One region of the Marinomonas sp. ef1 genome, then DNA from elsewhere that is predicted to be linked to it. Evidence: predicted binding sites of a transcription regulator. Region 1 holds the regulator's gene; each other region holds the start of a gene.
What was found. Region 1 encodes FNR, which switches genes on or off when oxygen is low (the NO sensors DNR and NnrR bind a similar motif). Its sites were predicted from a motif close to TTGATNTANATCAA; they were not measured.
Positions count from the first base shown of each region.

Region 2: a site for FNR is predicted at 2,884-2,897, ahead of CCS02_RS16210 (cytochrome-c peroxidase). Genes of this name have one in related genera too.
Region 3: a site for FNR is predicted at 3,968-3,981, ahead of CCS02_RS20205 (DnaJ C-terminal domain-containing protein). Genes of this name have one in related genera too.

Region 1 is NZ_NHTT01000002.1:450,450-456,555, forward strand. Features, by position in the region: gene CCS02_RS04520 (YfaZ family outer membrane protein) at 1-181, shown strand, start outside; gene CCS02_RS04525 (adenine phosphoribosyltransferase) at 252-794, opposite strand; gene fnr (fumarate/nitrate reduction transcriptional regulator Fnr) at 819-1,580, opposite strand; gene hemN (oxygen-independent coproporphyrinogen III oxidase) at 1,602-2,972, opposite strand; gene CCS02_RS04540 (alpha/beta family hydrolase) at 3,015-3,755, shown strand; gene tusA (sulfurtransferase TusA) at 3,774-4,004, shown strand; gene CCS02_RS04550 (CBS domain-containing protein) at 4,093-4,686, opposite strand; gene CCS02_RS04555 (hypothetical protein) at 4,733-5,038, opposite strand; gene CCS02_RS04560 (MaoC family dehydratase) at 5,305-5,721, opposite strand; gene CCS02_RS04565 (HAD-IA family hydrolase) at 5,789-6,106, shown strand, end outside.
Region 2 is NZ_NHTT01000012.1:18,151-24,256, forward strand. Features, by position in the region: gene fusA (elongation factor G) at 1-225, shown strand, start outside; gene CCS02_RS16205 (aldo/keto reductase) at 386-1,438, opposite strand; gene CCS02_RS16210 (cytochrome-c peroxidase) at 1,586-2,770, opposite strand; gene minE (cell division topological specificity factor MinE) at 2,946-3,203, opposite strand; gene minD (septum site-determining protein MinD) at 3,205-4,014, opposite strand; gene minC (septum site-determining protein MinC) at 4,076-4,801, opposite strand; gene CCS02_RS16230 (AAA family ATPase) at 5,109-6,106, opposite strand, start outside.
Region 3 is NZ_NHTT01000020.1:41,698-47,803, forward strand. Features, by position in the region: gene CCS02_RS20190 (fimbria/pilus outer membrane usher protein) at 1-2,227, shown strand, start outside; gene CCS02_RS20195 (hypothetical protein) at 2,217-3,068, shown strand; gene CCS02_RS20200 (LuxR C-terminal-related transcriptional regulator) at 3,058-3,648, opposite strand; gene CCS02_RS20205 (DnaJ C-terminal domain-containing protein) at 4,098-5,072, shown strand; gene CCS02_RS20210 (chaperone modulator CbpM) at 5,076-5,405, shown strand; gene CCS02_RS20215 (GGDEF domain-containing protein) at 5,552-6,106, shown strand, end outside.

The DNA of each region.
Region 1 (6,106 bases):
ACAAGTATTATCCATCTCCAATTTAGATCATATGTACACTTATGAATTTCGTGCTGAATACATGACTATGCGCAATGCACGTGCGTTTATTCGATATGGCAAAACAGTAACTGTATATGAAGATGATTCTCGTAAAGAAATTGACAAAGGTCTTTCTATTGGTGCAACAGTAGACTTTTAATAACAGTAAATATTTTTTTGAAAATAAAAAGGTGGCTTATGCCACCTTTTTATTTGTTAACATTCGAGCATTATTCACCATCATAAGCGCAAAGGCTAAAAACAGGTACTTCACTGTCTCTTAGTTTTTGACTTCCGCCTAGATCGGGCAAATCTATAATAGCTGCCACTTCTTTTATATTCGCACCTTGGCTGGTCAATAGTTTAATTGCGGCAAATAGGGTACCGCCAGTCGCTATCAAATCATCAAATAACAATACTTCATCGCCTGCTTTCACTGCGCCTTCTTGGATCTCCAATTCCGCTTCACCGTATTCCAAAGCGTATTTTTGTGAAATGGTTTTTCCTGGAAGCTTGCCCTTTTTACGCACTAAGATAAGCGGCTTTTGCAGTTCATAGGCTAAAACAGCAGCAATTAAAAAGCCTCGAGCATCAATGCAGGCAATATGAGTGATATCTGTTGCAATGTAGCGATGCACATAAGCATCAACAACCATTCTCATGCCTTTAGGGTCACTAAAAATGGGAGTAATGTCTCGAAAGCTTATACCTTGTTTTGGCCAGTCTTCTATTGTTTGTATTAGGGATTTAACGTAAAAATCGTCGTAAAGCATGCCTGTTGGGCCTCATCATATCAATCAAATGCGGGCGATTTTACCACAATCACTAGCAACCCCAACGAGTTTTTGCATTTCAGGGAAGTCGATTATTTCTATTTCCTTGCCATCAACATGTATTAACTCATTTTTTTGAAAACGAGTGATGACACGACTAACAGTTTCAACGGCCAATCCAAGGTAGTTACCAATTTCACCACGCGACATAGATAAACGAAAAGAGCTCGCTGAATAACCACGCTTTTTGAATCGATTAGATAGATTCAAAAGGAAAGAAGCAACTTTCTCATCAGCATTCTTTTTCCCTAACAATACCATCATCTGTTGGTCGTCGGATATTTTACGGCTCATCACCTTAAATATCTGATGCTTCAAAGAAGGGATATGAGAAGACAGCTCTTCAAGATGACTAAATGGAATCTCGCACACTGTTGTTGTTTCCAGTGCCTTTGCAGAAACAGGGTAGACGTTTGAATCAATCCCGCTTAAACCGACTAATTCACTGGGGCAATAAAAGCCTGTAATTTGCTCTTCGCCGACGGACGTAATATTGAATGTTTTTAAAGTGCCAGAGCGTACAGCATAAACTGAATCAAACGCTTCACCTTGGCGAAACAAAAACTCGCCCTTTTTTAGTGGTTTCTTACGCTCTATTATTTGATCTAATTTATTAATATCTTCATCAGCTAATGCTATTGGAAGGCAAAGGGCGCTTAAGCTACAGTTCTGGCATTGCGAAGTAAGCGTACTGTTGAATCGTGACTGTGTGTGTGTCAATGACATGTGAATCTCCCTGATCTCGATCTATATAACTTTAGAGTATTTTATGGCGCCGTTGAGATATTTATCAAAAACCATACAAATACAGCGAATTAATAATCTACCGCGCTCTGTAACTTTAATAGTGGTCTGCATTCCACTACGATCAATATCTAACATACCATCTTTAGTCATGGGAGTTAGATTTTCCATCTCTTCAAAAAAGTACTCGAAGAAGCGAATATTATATTTTTGCTCAATAATGGCAGTGTTCAACTCAAATTGAGAAATTAGCGTCATTATAACTTGATGTCGAATTCTGTCATCTAGATCACTAATATACCCTTTAGCTATAGCTAATTGACCTTTCTCAATACTACTCCTATAAATTGATAAGTCAGTATGGTTCTGGATATAAACACCATTTAAATCACTAATAGCAGAAACGCCAAATGCGACCAAATCTGTGCCAGCATGTGTTGTATAGCCCTGAAAGTTACGCTGTAGCTTGCCTTGTTTTTGAGCTATCGCCAAGCTATCAGTTGATTTTGCAAAATGGTCCATGCCGATATATTCATAACCAGCAGCTATCAAATACTCAATACTCATTTTCAACAAATCAAGTTTCATACTTGATACGGGCAAACTATCATCTGAAATCCGCCTTTGAGCACGGAATCGATCAGGTAAATGAGCGTAATTGAACAGCGAAATTCGCTCTGGTGATAATTCAATCACTTGCGCCAAAGTCTCTCTAAAGCCTTCTATAGATTGATATGGCAAGCCATAAATAAGATCAAAATTAATTGACTTAATGTCTAATTCGCGAGCATCTTTTACAAGATCTGCAACCATTTTAACGGGTTGAACACGATGGATGGCCTCTTGTACCTTGATGTCAAAGTCTTGCACACCAATACTAATTCGGTTAATTCCCTTTTCAGTTAATAACTTCAGCTTAGATCGACTTATTTCTCTAGGATCTATTTCAATGCTGTAATCTTGCGTTCCGTCATTAATTAAATTGAAGTGTTGCTGAATATTATCAAATAGCACCTCAATTAATTCTTCGGTCAAAAAAGTAGGGGTGCCACCACCAAAATGTAACTGCGTAACTTCTCTTGAGTGATCAAGCATAAGGCTGCGTAATCTCATTTCTTCGCCGAGTAGTTCAACGTATTCGGCGCCTTTATCGTACTGCTTAGTCACAATCTTATTACAGGCGCAGTAGTAACAAAGGTGAGCGCAAAACGGAATATGAAAATACAAACTAAGAGGCGCTTCGGAAGGCGTTAACATCTTATCAATAAGCGCAATTTTACTAATACTTGAGTCAAATTGCGGTGCCGTTGGGTAAGATGTATAACGAGGCCCAGATAGATCGTACTTAGCGATAAGTGAAGAATCCCAAATCATGATGTGTTCCTATTAAAATTTCTAATAGGAGTTTACACTTTAGTGAAAAGCTATTTGCTGACCCAGATCAAGGATTTTCATACTGCAACTAAAACCTTTCTCTATGTTGTTGGTAATAATGCATCTAGCAAGGTTCTAACCATCGATCTAATCTGGTCTAATAGCGTTTTTTTGAAAATTATGAACATGAATTCTCTCCCTTTATACCTCGCCCACGGTGCTGGTGCTGGTCACAATCACACCTTTTTAAAGCAACTTTGTGACGCAATATCCGAGCAAAGACAGCAAGCTACGATACCAGTAACTTTTTCATATATGCAAGAGCAAGAGCGTTTAGGAAAGAAAAGGCCACCACCTAGATTTAACACCCTTGTTCCTGAATTTGCTGAGCATATTGTGGATGAGAATAGCTGTATTGTTGCTGGAAAATCCATGGGAGGTCGAGTAGCTACACAACTAACACATCTACCCATGGTGAAAGCTGTAGTATGTTTCGGTTTTCCTTTCTACCCAGCCGGAAAGCCCGAAAAAAATAGATTATCGTTTCTTGCTGAACTCAAAGCACCATGTTTGATTATTCAAGGCACAAGAGATCAATTAGGTTCGTACGATTGGGTTAGTAAGCAAATATTACCTGACAATGTGAATATTCTTTGGATAGAAGGTGCGGACCATGACTTTAAAACGCTAAAAAAATACAATAAAAGTATAGAAGACACTGTTTTAGAAATAGCTATTCACACGAAAAACTGGCTAGAGAAGAATATCGAAACCGAAGCTTAACCTATTGAGAGAAATATTATGGAACACCAAGCTCAGCTTGATGCAACAGATTTACTTTGCCCTGAACCCGTAATGATGCTTCATGTAGAGATGCGAAAACTGGCTGCGAAGGAGGTGCTAAAAGTCATTGCGACTGATCCATCAACGACAAGAGATATTCCAAAGTTCTGCCAATTTCTTGGCCACAAGCTTATTCGACAAGATCAAGAAGGGGAGATTTATTACTATTGGATCGAAAAGAAAGGCTAATAAGAAACAAGAGCAAACAAAAAGAAGCCCAGATTATCTAATAATCTGGGCTTCTTTTAAGTAACTAGCGCTAAAAGTTGATCGTGAATTAAGCTACCTTTAGCTTTTTTGTAGGCTCTTTTTGACCAAGAATAGCGCTTTGGTAAGTATGCGCAAAACTAGAGAAAGCAACATCAATATCCAATCGAAGCTGACGAGCAACATCGTTAGATGAAATCAAACCACGAATAGCCTTGGTATCTTCATCAATAACAAGCAAATGCTGCAGCTTATTGTTACGCTGACTAAACAAAAGTGATTCAATATCTGAATGCTTAAGAGATGTATACGATAGAGCAAGTAACACTTCTTTAGCTCTCATCAAATCTGCAACCATCAATTCTGAACGTTGAAAACCATTTGCTACCTGTTTAATGAAGACATCTTCAGACAAGTCTTCAAGACTAATAACGCCAACAAAGCGATTATCTGCATCGACTACGATTTTCATGCGTACATGTTCTTTTCTCATCAACTGAACAAGCTCATCTGCACGAGTATTTGATTCAATTACGCGTGGGCCGGCCGTTTGAAAATCAGTAAAGACTGATAAAGCAGAAGAATAAAGGTTTATATTTTCTGTAGTTGCAGGCCAAGTTAGTTGGTTAACGTCTTTTGTAGATACATAAGTTAGTGTTTTCATGATTAATCCCCAGTGTAAAAAATAAAATAGCTAAAGCGTGGGTGAGTTATATCAGTGAAAACGGTGGGGCTCTTGGATTGATGCTACTACTAATTTTAGCAATAACAGGTAAGCGATAATTTAGAAAAGGCGTTGGAGTTAAAGCGGAGGGATGAGTCCGAAATGGAATAAATACAATAAAGCCACTATCTGCTCCATTATCTTGATCTGGGACAACGACTTCATCGCATCTTTGCTCTACAGTAGGTTCTAGCCAGCGAAATTGATTTACTTCTTGAGCATTGGCGCGCTGAGATATCGTCAATAAAGACGATATAATCACGGTAATGATCATTAGTAATTGAATTTTCATGGCAACACCTAATCCTTGTTTTGTCTAATAAATATAGGCTTGCTCCTGCCTAAATCCCAGCCTTTTTTACAAAATGCCGCATTTTTTCACGATCAGACACTTTGTCTAACAATTGTGATGCAAATAAGGGAACCATAATTAAAGATACATAAAAAAATATTTGGCCATGGCATTGATAAAATTGGCACATATTCTCGTCGCCATAACAAATACGAAAAAGCATTACCAGCTATGGGCTAATGCTTTTTATTATCATTGCTCACTTTTTATGCCGGCAGCATAATGGTTGCTTCACCTGTTACAACCACTTTACCGTCACACTCGCACACTGTTTTTAGTGTTGCACGGCGACGACGTTCATTGATATCAGTAACCGTTACAGTCGTAACCACTTCTTGACCAACAAAAACCGGAGAGCGGAACTTTAGCGTTTGCTCTAAATAAATACAGCCAGGTCCTGGCAATTGAGTACCTATCGCTGCTGAGATAAAGCCAGCTGTCAGCATGCCATGGGCAATTGGCTGACCGAAAGAAGTCGTTGCTGCATATTCAGCATCTAAATGAACAGGGTTTGTATCACCTGTTACATCAGCAAAAGCTTGTACATCTGCTTGTGTAACCACTTTGCGATATTCAACACTTTGATCAATTGAAAGTTGCTCTAATGTATAGCCTGTAGTCATTACCAATCCTTATTTAGTCATTTTCGGTTATGGTACACTCTCGCCGGACTATTCTTAAGAGGTATCTATGGTTAAGTTGGTAATTTTTGATTGGGACGGTACCTTATTCGACTCCATCGACAATATATGTCATAGCATGTTGCAGGCTGGCCACTTGGCAAGAGCACCAACAAGAGCAAAAGATGATATAAAAAATATCATTGGTTTATCTCTCGATAAAGCCGTAGATACGGTTTGGCCAGAGTTATCTTTAAATAAACAAAATACAATTATCGAGCACTACAAGACTATTTATGTAGCATTAGATCAAACGCCGCCATTAGCTTATCCCGGAGTTATAGGCGTATTAAACAAACTGCAATCTGCAGGTATAAAAATGGCGGTA
Region 2 (6,106 bases), on a different contig from region 1:
CGTCGCGGCATGATCAAAGACCAAGAGAAAGGTTTGACTGGTGTTCGCATCAAAGCAGACGTACCTCTATCTGAAATGTTTGGTTACATCAGCACTCTACGTACAATGACTTCTGGTCGTGGTCAGTTCTCTATGGAGTTCTCTCACTACCTACCATGTCCTTCTAACGTAGCTGAAACCGTTATCGCTGCTGTTAAAGAGAAGAAAGAAAGAGAAAAGAACTAAGTTCTAGTTTTTTCTAATCTCTAAAAAAACCCGATACACATTGTGTATCGGGTTTTTTATTGGCCAAAATTCCCCCCTCCTTCACCAGCCAAAACTTTAAAGACATAAAAAAAGCGCCGAAGCGCTTTTTAAATTCATATCAGAGTTAATCAGCTACCCATTAGAACGGAACAGGATATTCTTTAAAGACTGCCATGATATCCTTCAAAGCTTCTTCAGACAGTGGCATGTCAAAAGCAGCCATATCTTCTTTCAACTGCTCAAGAGACGTCGCACCAATGATAGTTGAACTAACACCGTCAACTTGATCACACCATGCTAATGCAAGCTGCGCAGCAGTAAAGCCATGTCTCTTAGCCACTTCCATATAAGCGGCAACCGCTTTCTCAACCAAAGGGGTATCACGGAAAATACCGTTACGCTGCGCATAGGTCCAACGACTTCCTGCAGGGCGGGCACCACCAAGATACTTACCTGTTAAAGCACCAGCCGCCAAAGGCGACCAAGGCAAATACGCAACATCTTCATGAACACAGTTTTCAACCAAATAGGGCCAATCTTTTGTGTGTAACAAGCTAAATTCATTTTGAATAGAAGCAACTCGAGGCAAACCATGTTTATCACTCAAACGAATAAACTCATTAATCCCCCAAGTCGTATCATCAGATAAACCAAAGTGACGAATTTTACCCGATTTAATACAAGCATCTAACCCTTGAAGAATATCTAATATTTGAGCGGACTGCTCATTACGATCAACATCAGTAAAGCTAATAACCCCAGGGAAGTGCTTTGCAAAATGTGGTGTAGAACGATTTGGCCAATGAAGCTGATAAAGATCAATATAATCTGTCTGCAAGCGCTTCAGAGAAGCATCTACTGCTTCAATCACCGTTTTGCCAGAAATATTGCTTCCATCACGAACGTATTTCATTCCAGGGCCGGCAATTTTAGTAGCAAGAATAAATTCTTTACGACGCGATGGATTACGAGAAAGCCAATCACCAATAATAGTTTCTGTTTTACCATAAGACTCAGGCGTTGGCGGTACAGAATACATTTCAGCAGTGTCGATAAAATTCACACCATTTGCTAAAGCGTATTCAATTTGAACATCGGCATCAGCTTGGTTGTTTTGAGTACCCCAAGTCATGGTACCCAAACATACGCGAGAAACTTCTAAGCCAGTTCGGCCAAGTGGAACATACTTCATGATATCAACCCTTTAAATTCAAGCGGCACATACAAGATGCGAAAGAAAATAACTAAAGAATCAATGTAATAAATTTTTTACTTACTAGCCAGTTTTATCAATGAAAACAATAAGGAGTTAAGCCTAGCCGTCACAACAATAACAACACTATTGATCATTAAGTAATGACTCATAGCGCTGATCTGTTAATGTTTTCAAAAACGCAACAATGGCATCCACCCTTTGATCTGGCAAGGCTGGACCCTTTTGCAAATTCACCAAGTCGATATTTTCCGCCACTTCAGGCTCAGCCCAAGGCTTACCTGTTTCAGGGTTTATCGTACGCCTTGGATTATTATATTTATCATAAAAAAGCACTACCGTTCGAAGATCTTTAAAGACACCATTATGCATATATGGCCCTGTAACAGCGACATTTCGCAAAGACGGCACTTTAAATTTACCTGCTTGCTTAGGGTCATCTATGGACGGATTATCCAATAATCCAAGATCTTTTTTATTACCATTGTGCGTCATCAAGTCAGGGTTAGCCGGTACACCAATATTACGATATTCATAATTAGTAAAGGTTTCTTGGGAGTTAAGTGGTGAGGCATTCAGTTGGTGACAAGCATTACAGTTTGTAAACTGTTGAGAGAAAAATAAGGTTTTTCCAAGCTCCTCTTGAGGCGTCAGTTTTATCTCGCCACGTAAAGCTCGATCGTATTTCGAGTCAAACGGCAGGAACATAGCTGTTTTTTCAAACGTCGCAATAGCCTCTGTGATTGCGGCATAACCCTTTATTGGATCATTTAAAATATCTTGCCCATAAATTGAATTAAACAAGCCTTCATAGCGCTCATTTTCTTTTACCCGGTTAACAACAGCCGCACCGTCTGGCAAAGCCATCTCCAAAGGATTTAAAAATGGTCCTTCTGCTTGTTGCGCCAAACTAGAGGCTCGGCCATCTAGAAACTGACCACCACGATATTCACCATTAGACATGCGATGAAAAGCCGGAGCAAACGCCGCATAGGCCGCAGTCGGTGTATTGCGACTCCCCATAGATAATCGATCGCTGCCCAATGAAACCGCACCAAACAAGGCATCTTGTCTTTTATCTACAAAACCGTTTGCGATATCGTGACAGGTTCCACAAGACTGATTGCGCTCTTTAGATAAATTCGTATCAAAAAATAACTGCGCTCCCAACATCGCTTTAGGATCTGTCATTGCAACAGGAAGCTCAGGAGAGGAACTAGTAGACTTAGCTTGCAAAACAACTTGCTTAGGTTCACTGCAAGCAGCTAGAAACAAAGAAACAGCAATCACACCCAAAGAAAAACGCAGCATGTTATCTTACTCTAACAATCAAAAAAGAATGGCTCGCATCATACACCCATGAAAACCTGAGTAAAACGATGACGACTGTACAATAATAATTCGGCACAAAAAAAGCGCCAAACAAGACATACATCAATTGTCTCATTGAGCGCTTTCTTATTATTAACGAGAACTTACCGAAGCACTAATTCTGCTCTGGCAAGGTCACATTTAACTCTAATATTGAACAATCATCGGTATTGTCTAATTGTATCTGCACATCTTCATTGCCGATATTTACATACTTACGAATTACATCAATGATTTCTTGCTGCATCTGTGGCAAATAATCTGGCTGATGGCGTTTACTACGCTCATGAGCAACAATAATCTGCAATCGATCCTTGGCAACAGAAGCGGAGCTAGGCGCGCTTTTGCTTTTAAAATAGTCAAAAATTCCCACTCTAACCTCCTAACAAACGTTTGATAAAACCTTTTTTCTGGACCTCTAAGAAGCGCAAAGGACGCTCCTCGCCCATCAATCGGTCAACAGCGTCCATGTAGGCAAGACCGGCTTCAGAATCTGTGTCTAAAATAACTGGTGTCCCTTGGTTTGAAGCTTTCAAAACAGCCTCTGACTCAGGAATAACACCCAGTAATGGAATTGCTAAAATATCCTCAACATCAGAGACACTTAGCATTTCACCTAACGCAACACGACCAGGGTGGTAACGCGTTAAAAGGAGATGCTCTTCTATTGGCTCTTTGCCATCTTCTGCACGCTTAGACTTACTTTGTAGAATACCCAAAATACGATCCGAGTCGCGCACAGAAGATACTTCTGGATTAGTTACAACGATGGCAGCGTCAGCAAAATATAGCGCCATCTGAGCGCCCTTCTCAATACCTGCTGGCGAATCACAGATAATGTATTCAAAGTCCTTAGCAAGCTCCTCAAGAACTCCCTGAACCCCTTCAATAGTTAAAGCATCTTTGTCGCGCGTTTGCGACGCCGGCAAAATAAACAAATCTTTTGTACGCTTATCTTTTATCAAAGCTTGAGATAAAGTCGCCTCTTTATTTATGACATTCACGAAATCATAAACCACTCGACGTTCACAACCCATAATCAAGTCTAGATTACGTAAACCCACATCGAAATCTATAATTACCGTTTTATGACCTTTTAACGCAATACCAGTCCCAATAGCAGCACTGGATGTTGTCTTGCCGACACCACCCTTGCCCGAGGTGACTACTATAATCTTTGCCAATGTTGTATCCCCCGATAAACTCACACTGAGTCTACCTAACTAATTAAATGAATAATAAATCTTAAAGCGGTACGATTTCTAAGCTATCGTCAACTAATAACACTTGAGCGCTGTCTTTCCAAACGATATTTTGCAGCGCATCGCTCAACATAAAATTACCAGCAATGGAAACCAATTCCGCTTCCATGCTTTTGCAAAAAATTCGGGCGTCCGCATCACCTTTCACACCAGCCAATGCACGACCACGCAATGCACCATAAACATGGATATTCCCATCAGCAAGCACTTCAGCACCAGCACTAACCTGATTAAGTATAATTAAGTCACCTTCAGCATAAACTTGCTGACCAGAACGAATTGGCTTAGTAATCACCTTAGTAGCTTGAGGCACTAAGCGCTCTTCAACCACTGTCTTCACCACTACATCTGGGCTAGTTTCTTCCTTAACAGCAGGAGATATATTAATTGGTCTTGCTTTACTTGCCGGCAATAGAGGAATAGTTACCGAAGCATTCCAAACAGGTAATGCTTCAGGATCACAACGCCAGCCAATTACGCCAAGGCCAAGAGCGCTGACCGATTGAATCAGCACCTCGAATTCTTCTAACCTAATACCACGCTTCATTTTCGAAATATCAATGATGATCGGCGCTTGATTAAAAAAATGCGGGACCTGATCAATCTTCTCTTTTAAATGAAATACAATGTCATCTAATGAAAAGGTTTGAATTTCTAATAAAACCGTTGTAACGACACTTCCTTTAAGTCGGAAGCCTGAGTCTGTCATGCAAACTGTCCTTTTTTAAATAGCTTAAATACTGAAAAGCCGCACTGAACTTTCATCATCAGCGTTAAAAATCTATTCTATCAAGCTGGATGATTAAAGAAAGCCACCACTACAATGTCTTTACACTTACATAAATGCCCATACCGCTCTCTTGTAGTGCTAAGAATAACGCAAAATGAGCAATAATGAACGTAAGATTAAGCATTTGATTTAATTAATATTTTACAACTTACTTACATACTTGTTCCCATAAATCTGGGGAAAACTTTTGCACCAATAACAGTCAGTAAATAAACGGATTAATACCTCATTCTTCTGTCGAATGCACAGCAAATTCAGCAGAAAGACGACTCACCCCCAAACCACTTTGTTTTGTTAACTTAATTTGTACCGGAATACGTTCTTTCAGAGCATTAATATGACTAATAATACCGATAGTTTTACCTGATGAATGCAAGTTATCCAAAGCATCAAGGGCAGACTCTAGCGTCTCGCTATCCAAAGTGCCGAAACCTTCATCTAAGAATAGCGAATCGATACTAGTCTTATGGGACACCAAATCAGACAAAGCTAAGGCTAGTGCTAGACTCACCAAGAAAGACTCGCCACCAGACAGCGTTTTCGTATCGCGCGAGGCGTTCGCTTGCCAAGTATCTACCACAAGTAAAGACAAAGCATCTTCGTTACGCATTAATTGATAGCGACGATGCAAAATATCCAAGTGTTGATTCGCCAAATACACCAAATGATCCAGCGTCAAACTTTGCGCAAAACGACGGAATTTAGCTCCATCAGCAGAGCCGATTAAATGATTCAAGCGCTCGAGATGAACAAACGCCTCTCGACGAGCCTTTAGAGCCTCTTTAGATTTGGTTACCTGATCCCTGCGTTTGACTTCTTCTTGAATCTGCTGAGCAACTACACCCCATTGACGATGCAGAGCTTGACGCTCTAAATCAAGCTCTGCATATTTTTCTTCCAGCTCTTCAAGAGAAGACTTTTCAAAGATAGAGCCGTCAAGAGCTGCATCGTCAAAAACAGCAAGCTTGGACTTGCTTTCGGAATGCTTAAGCAAGGATTCCTCAGATTGATTTAATAATGTTTGTAATCGAGAAACGGCTTCTTGTAACTTCTTCTGCACATCTTGACGTTGATTGACTTCCTCTGTGGATAAACTTGCTTGCAACCAAACAGCCTCACTTTCAAAGCCTGTCTCAGCTAAACGTTTTTGCCAATGAGACAAAGCTGCCTCATATTCTGACGTTAATAAAAGTTGCGTTTTATTGAGAGCTTCCAACGTAGCAT
Region 3 (6,106 bases), on a different contig from region 1:
AATTTTTGAACGTTTTTTGTATTCTGAAAGTCTCGTAGAAATCTCTAAAAATGTTCAGAATCAATTGATTTCTACAAAAGAACTTGAAATCTATGGATTAGCCTTTGTTTTTGATTTGAGTGATTTTAGTCTAGAAATTTCTGTTCCGTCTAACTTAATAAAACCACAATTTTTAAGTCTTAAGTTAAATGCAAGACCACTTGATCCGTTACATGAATCTAATTTTAGTGGCTATATGAATGTGTATTCAAGCTATTTTTATCAAGATGGCTTCTCTTCTACTGGAAATAATGAACAGTCAGCCATTCGTACCGAAATGGTTGTGAATATCAAAAAATGGGTTTTAGAAAATGAAGCTGAATATGATTCTGAAAAAAGTGAAAATGGTCCAATTTTTAAAAGACTAGGTACTCGCTTAGTCCATGATATTCCTGACAGTGGGCTGAGAGTAACACTAGGTGATAAAAATACAACAGGTAGCTATTTTCAATCCTCATCGAGCATTTTAGGTGTCGCCTTGTCTCATAATTATTCTCTTGTTTCAGATGATGTTGTTCGTCCAAGTGCTTCAAGGAGTTTTACTTTAGATAATCCATCATCAGTTGAGGTTATTTTAGATGATCAAGTAATACAACGATTGAATTTAGATTCTGGAATATACCTTCTAGATGATATTCCAATTAAGGAAGGTAATAACAACATTATTTTAAGAATTACGGATAATGTAGGCAAGGTTAGTATCATTAACTTTGATGTGACCACAGGACTAAATTTATTTGCTGAGGGTGATTTGAAATATGAACTTTTTTTTGGCGTCCCTTCAGAAGTAAGCGAAGAAAAAAAATATAACTATGACGATCCTCTTATAAGTGGCTATCTTGATTATGGAATCACGACTGCATGGACCGCTGGTATGAATGCTCAAGCTGATGAATACGTACAACAAGTTGGATTTAAAAATATTGTAGCGACAAAGATTGGTCAGTTTGCATTTGAAAATTCGTGGAGTATTAGTGATGAGCTAAATGGTAGTACTTATCGAATTGTATTTAACACTTTTACCGATCCCAGCATTAAGCATAGAAGTTTTAGTGTGGGTTATGAACATTCTAGTCAGGATTATTTGTCATTAGGTTATAGGCCTGACCAAAACAACGATTTTCACCGGCGAGAACATATTTTTCAAGCAAATTATAGTTATTTTAATACCCCTAATTTTCAAACTTATTTATTTGTTAATGCTTCTACAACATATGGAGAAGAAGGTGTTGATAAAACGATAGGTGCTAGCTTTTCCCACGATTTTGATAATGGTCAATGGCGATATAATTTTGGCGGACAATGGGAGGAAAATAGTGGCAAAGAGGGTTGGCGGGCAAAACTCTCTTTATTATATAAATTCTCAAATACTCAAAGTGCAAGACTTTCTCAACAATCTGGCGGAAAAAAAACACGTCTAGAATTCACGCAAGACAGTAATCGTCGTTATGTGGATTCATTCAATTACCGAGTTGGAGCGGAAAAAAATGATCAAGATGAAGCCGAATTTGATCTGTATGCACAATATAATGCGAATCGTTTTTTAACTAGTGTTGATCACACTAGTTCCTATCAGGAACTTAATTCGCAATCAGCCGACTATCAAACTCGCTTTAGTTTTTCTTCTAGCATTGCTTTTGCTGGAGACGATTGGGCGGTAGGCAAACCTATATATGATAGCTTTGCTTTAGTTAAAGCCCACTCAAGCCTAGAAGGTAAAAAAATTACTTTAGGAAAATACGATAATCAGTATCGAGCAAGTAATGAAGATTTTTCCACCATATTGCTAAATGATATTAATTCATATAGCCGTTCAACAGTAAGTGTTGATGTGAATGATTTAGCTCCAGGGTACGATATTGGATCTGGTGTTATTTCTTTTTATCCATCCTACCGAAGTGGACATCAAGCCGTAATAGGTACGGAAGCGAATATTTCTGTTATTGCAACGTTGCTTGATGAGCAAGATGTACCATTAGCATTACAAGTTGGAACAGCTGTTTGTACTACAGATAGTAAAAAAACAGAGATAGATTTTTTTACCAATAAAAAAGGAAAATTTGCATTGACTGGTCTTATGCCCTGTCAGTATGAAATCACCTTAAATAACGATAGACAGTCTAAGTTTTTGATTGATGTTAAAGAAAATGAGCAGTTACAGAGGAAAGGGGTGATTCATGTACATTAATAAGATAAGACTTATTTTTAGCGGTATGATTTTTCTGATGTTACCCCAATATGTTATTGCTCAGTGTGATGCAAGAATTGGAGAAATAAGACACCTTTATGATGACTTTGAAAGTTACTATTCATCACAACCTAGTCCGGCAAGAAAAGAATTTCGCATAAACTTAGTTAATGATAACAACTGTAATGCTTATATGATATTAACAACAGAAAATCAATATCAATTAAAAGGACAATTTCAGTCTATTAATTACCATATTAAAAATAATAGTCAGAACTTAATTTTTCCATCAAGAGCTCGATTTATATTTATTGATTCTGTAGCAGATATTAATTTGTTTATTCCTGTTGGTACAATAGTTAAAGCTGGAGTATACACAGATAATTTAATTATAAAATTGTTTGATGAGAATGATGCTTTACTAGATGAAAAATATTTTGAAATTCAGGAAGATATAATTGCCCGTGCGAGTATGTCAATTCTTGGCTATAATTCCCATAGCAGTAATGTCTATTTGGGAGAATTAATACCAAGAAAAGAATATAGCATGTTGCCTAGTTTTAAGGTTATAACGAATACGGATGTTAAATTGACAGTTCTTTCGGAGAATAGAGGTGAGTTAAGGCACAATGTTTATAAAACTAGATATACTGTTGGCTATCTTATTAATTTAGATGGCGAATGGGTGGATTTGAAACAAAATTATAGCAGGGTTTTTTCTTATAACAAAAGAAATGATTTCTTTATAAGTTTGAAAATGAGGATAGATGATTTCAAAAATCAAGCTGCAGGTGAATATACAGATATTCTTAGATTTCAGATAAGTCCTCTTAACTATTGATCTTGTTAAAATTCGATTTACACCAGATTCTAGCTTGTTGTTTGTTTTTTACTTCAATTTTTTGGTAGATTTTATGTAAGTGAACACGAACTGTTGCTTCACTTATAAATAGACTATCAGCAATAGCTGTATATTCTAAACCAGAATACAATAATTTTAATACTTTTATTTCCTTTCTAGTTAAATTATTTGTTCGTAATGTAGTGTGTTGCTCTTCTTCAAGCATTTGTCGAGTCCAGCAATCTGTTACTGACCTTGGAAACCATAATTCACCTTGTTCGATTGCTTTAAAACCTTGTTCGAAAAGAGTTTTATCTGCATATTCAAAAAATATACCTTTCAAGTTTGGCCATGATTTTAAATCAGAAAAGTCTGCATTCTTAGGTACATCAAAAATAACAAGCCCCTGCTGTCCATTTTTCTGCATGAACTGACTTAAAAGTTCATGGTTGGTAATTACATTTAATGTTTTATAATTAACAAGTAACAAATTGTAATCGACAGCTTCATAGAGTAGAGGACTTTGCTTTTTATGATCTAAGTAGTTGATTTTTTTATTGATTTCTATTTCAACATCCATAATCTCTACCTTTATGGTATTTTAAATACTTATTTAATATATTCTTAATCTTTTAATATTTCAATAATTAATTTAATTAATATTTCCTTATTTTAAATTAATGATATCTATTAAATTTATAATTTTTATTGATTTCAATTTTTAGCAATGAGATGGTTTTATTTATGATTTATATTTTTGATGTAAATTTAAAAATGAAACGTTGTTTTGTAATTTTATTTATCTTATTTTTCTATAAGTATTATCAGTTTTTTGGTTTGTAGTTCTCATTTATATGTTATGGATTTTTTCTTTTCCTTATATTTTTACTTCGCATATCTAGATTTATATCAATTTTTTTTGAAATTTAAGCCGCTATTGCTGTTAAAGAGTCTATGATGATAGAAGACAAAAATACATTTAACGAACGAGCTTGTAAGCGAGGTCGATTACGATGGAAGTGAAGCTGCATGGAATTTAAAGATTATTATAAGATTCTGGGTGTCGCTGAAAATGCCGATGCTTCTGCGATAAAAGCAAGCTATCGAAAACTTGCTAGAAAATATCATCCCGATGTCAGTAAAGAAGCTAATGCTGAGCAGAAATTCAAAGAGGTAGGCGAAGCCTATACCGTTTTAAAGGATCCAGAAAAGCGTGCTGAATACGATATGTTGCGTAAGCAAGGTTCTCGTCGAGCTGATGGTGGTTTCCAGCCACCACCTGATTGGCAATCAACTCATGCAGGCCAAAGATCCCATAATCAAAGTAGTAACGCAGATTTTAGTGACTTTTTCGATTCTATTTTTGGAGCGAGTGGCGGAGGCGGAGGGTTTCGTCAAGCGGATGATTTCCAGCGCTCGAACAATCAACGAGGCCGCGATATACATCATAAAATTGCTTTATTTTTGGAGGAAGCACATCTTGGCTGCCAACGACAATTATCTTTGCGAGTTTCCGAGCCAGACCAAAACGGTTTTATAAGGCAGCGAGATAAAACTTTAAATGTAAAGATCCCTGCAGGTGTTATCCAGGGACAGCACATTCGTTTGTCGGGGCAAGGCGAAGCGGGCATTGGCGAAGGAAAAGCAGGGGACTTATTACTTGAAATTGAATTCGCGCCGCATCCTTACTTTGCGGTTGATGGCAAAAATATTTTACTTACTTTGCCTATTACTTGTTGGGAAGCTGCTTTGGGAACCAGTGTAGAAGCACCGACGCTTAATGGTAAAGTAAAGTTAAAAATCCCCAAAGGCGCGACCAGTGGTAATAAACTTCGTATAAAAGGCAAGGGTTTGGTTGGTAAGTCAAGTGAAGTCGCTGGAGATCAGATCGTGACCTTACAAGTGAGTTTACCAAAAGTACACAGCAGTAAAGCCGAAGCGCTTTATCAACAATTATCTGAGTGTGAGTCGGAGTTTAACCCACGCCACGTATTCGAGAGGTAGAGGATGTCTAAATCAGAGATAGTGGTCATTGAATCTCAACATGAGCATGTGTTATTTACTCTAGAAGAGGTCTGTGAACGATGTGATATTCATGTAGACATCATAGTTGAAATGATCGAATACGGTATTGCGGAACCAGTTGAACCAATTGAGCAATCAACGGAATCTATTTGGTATTTTAATAGCCATGCATTAGTTCGATTGCAGCGGGCGCAACGTCTGATGAATGGGTTGGAATTAAACCTATCAGGTGTGGCTTTAAGCCTTGAGTTGATGGATGAAATTGAAGAGTTGCAACAGCGGATCGTCATACTTAGCCGTCAATTGCCATAGAATTACGTTTTGCTGTATGCATTAGCAATTGTTTTGAATGCTTAGGGATGGTTTTAATTATGCGTATAAAGTGAAAGTAGGGACTGTTACTATAATAGTGAAATATGCTGTTTACTTTTCACTATTATAAATAGGCCTACCAAATCATGTTAAGAGGTTTCGATACTTTTAGAAAACGCATTACTCTATTATCTGGCGGTTTGTTGCTTTCTCTAAGTTTGGTGCTGATTACCTCTTTCTATCAACTGACTTCTAGTCGACTTGCAACAGCCAGCGGTGAATCTCTGGTAAATCTTAGCCAATCTATTTCAAATATGTTGTCGGCTAATTTAATGGAGCGTGAACGTGAGGTTGTCCTGCTTAGTAAGCGTACTTCCTTATATGAAACTCAAGACTTAAGCGGATTGCAGTACGCTATTGATCAAATTAAAAGCTCCTACAAGGATTATGCTTGGATTGGTTTTGCTAATGTTGATGGAGTGGTTTTAGCGTCAAGTAATGGAGTATTGAAAGAGGCAGATGTCAGTCAGCGACCTTGGTTCATTAGTGGTCAATCAGGTCCTTTTATTGGTAATGTGCATAAAGCGTTATTGCTTGAAAACTTGCTGCCTAAGACTAAGGATGGCTCGCCAATTCGTTTTGTCGATTTTGCCGCTCCTGTAATAGGTGAAAGTGGTGAGTTGAAAGGCGTAGTCGCGACT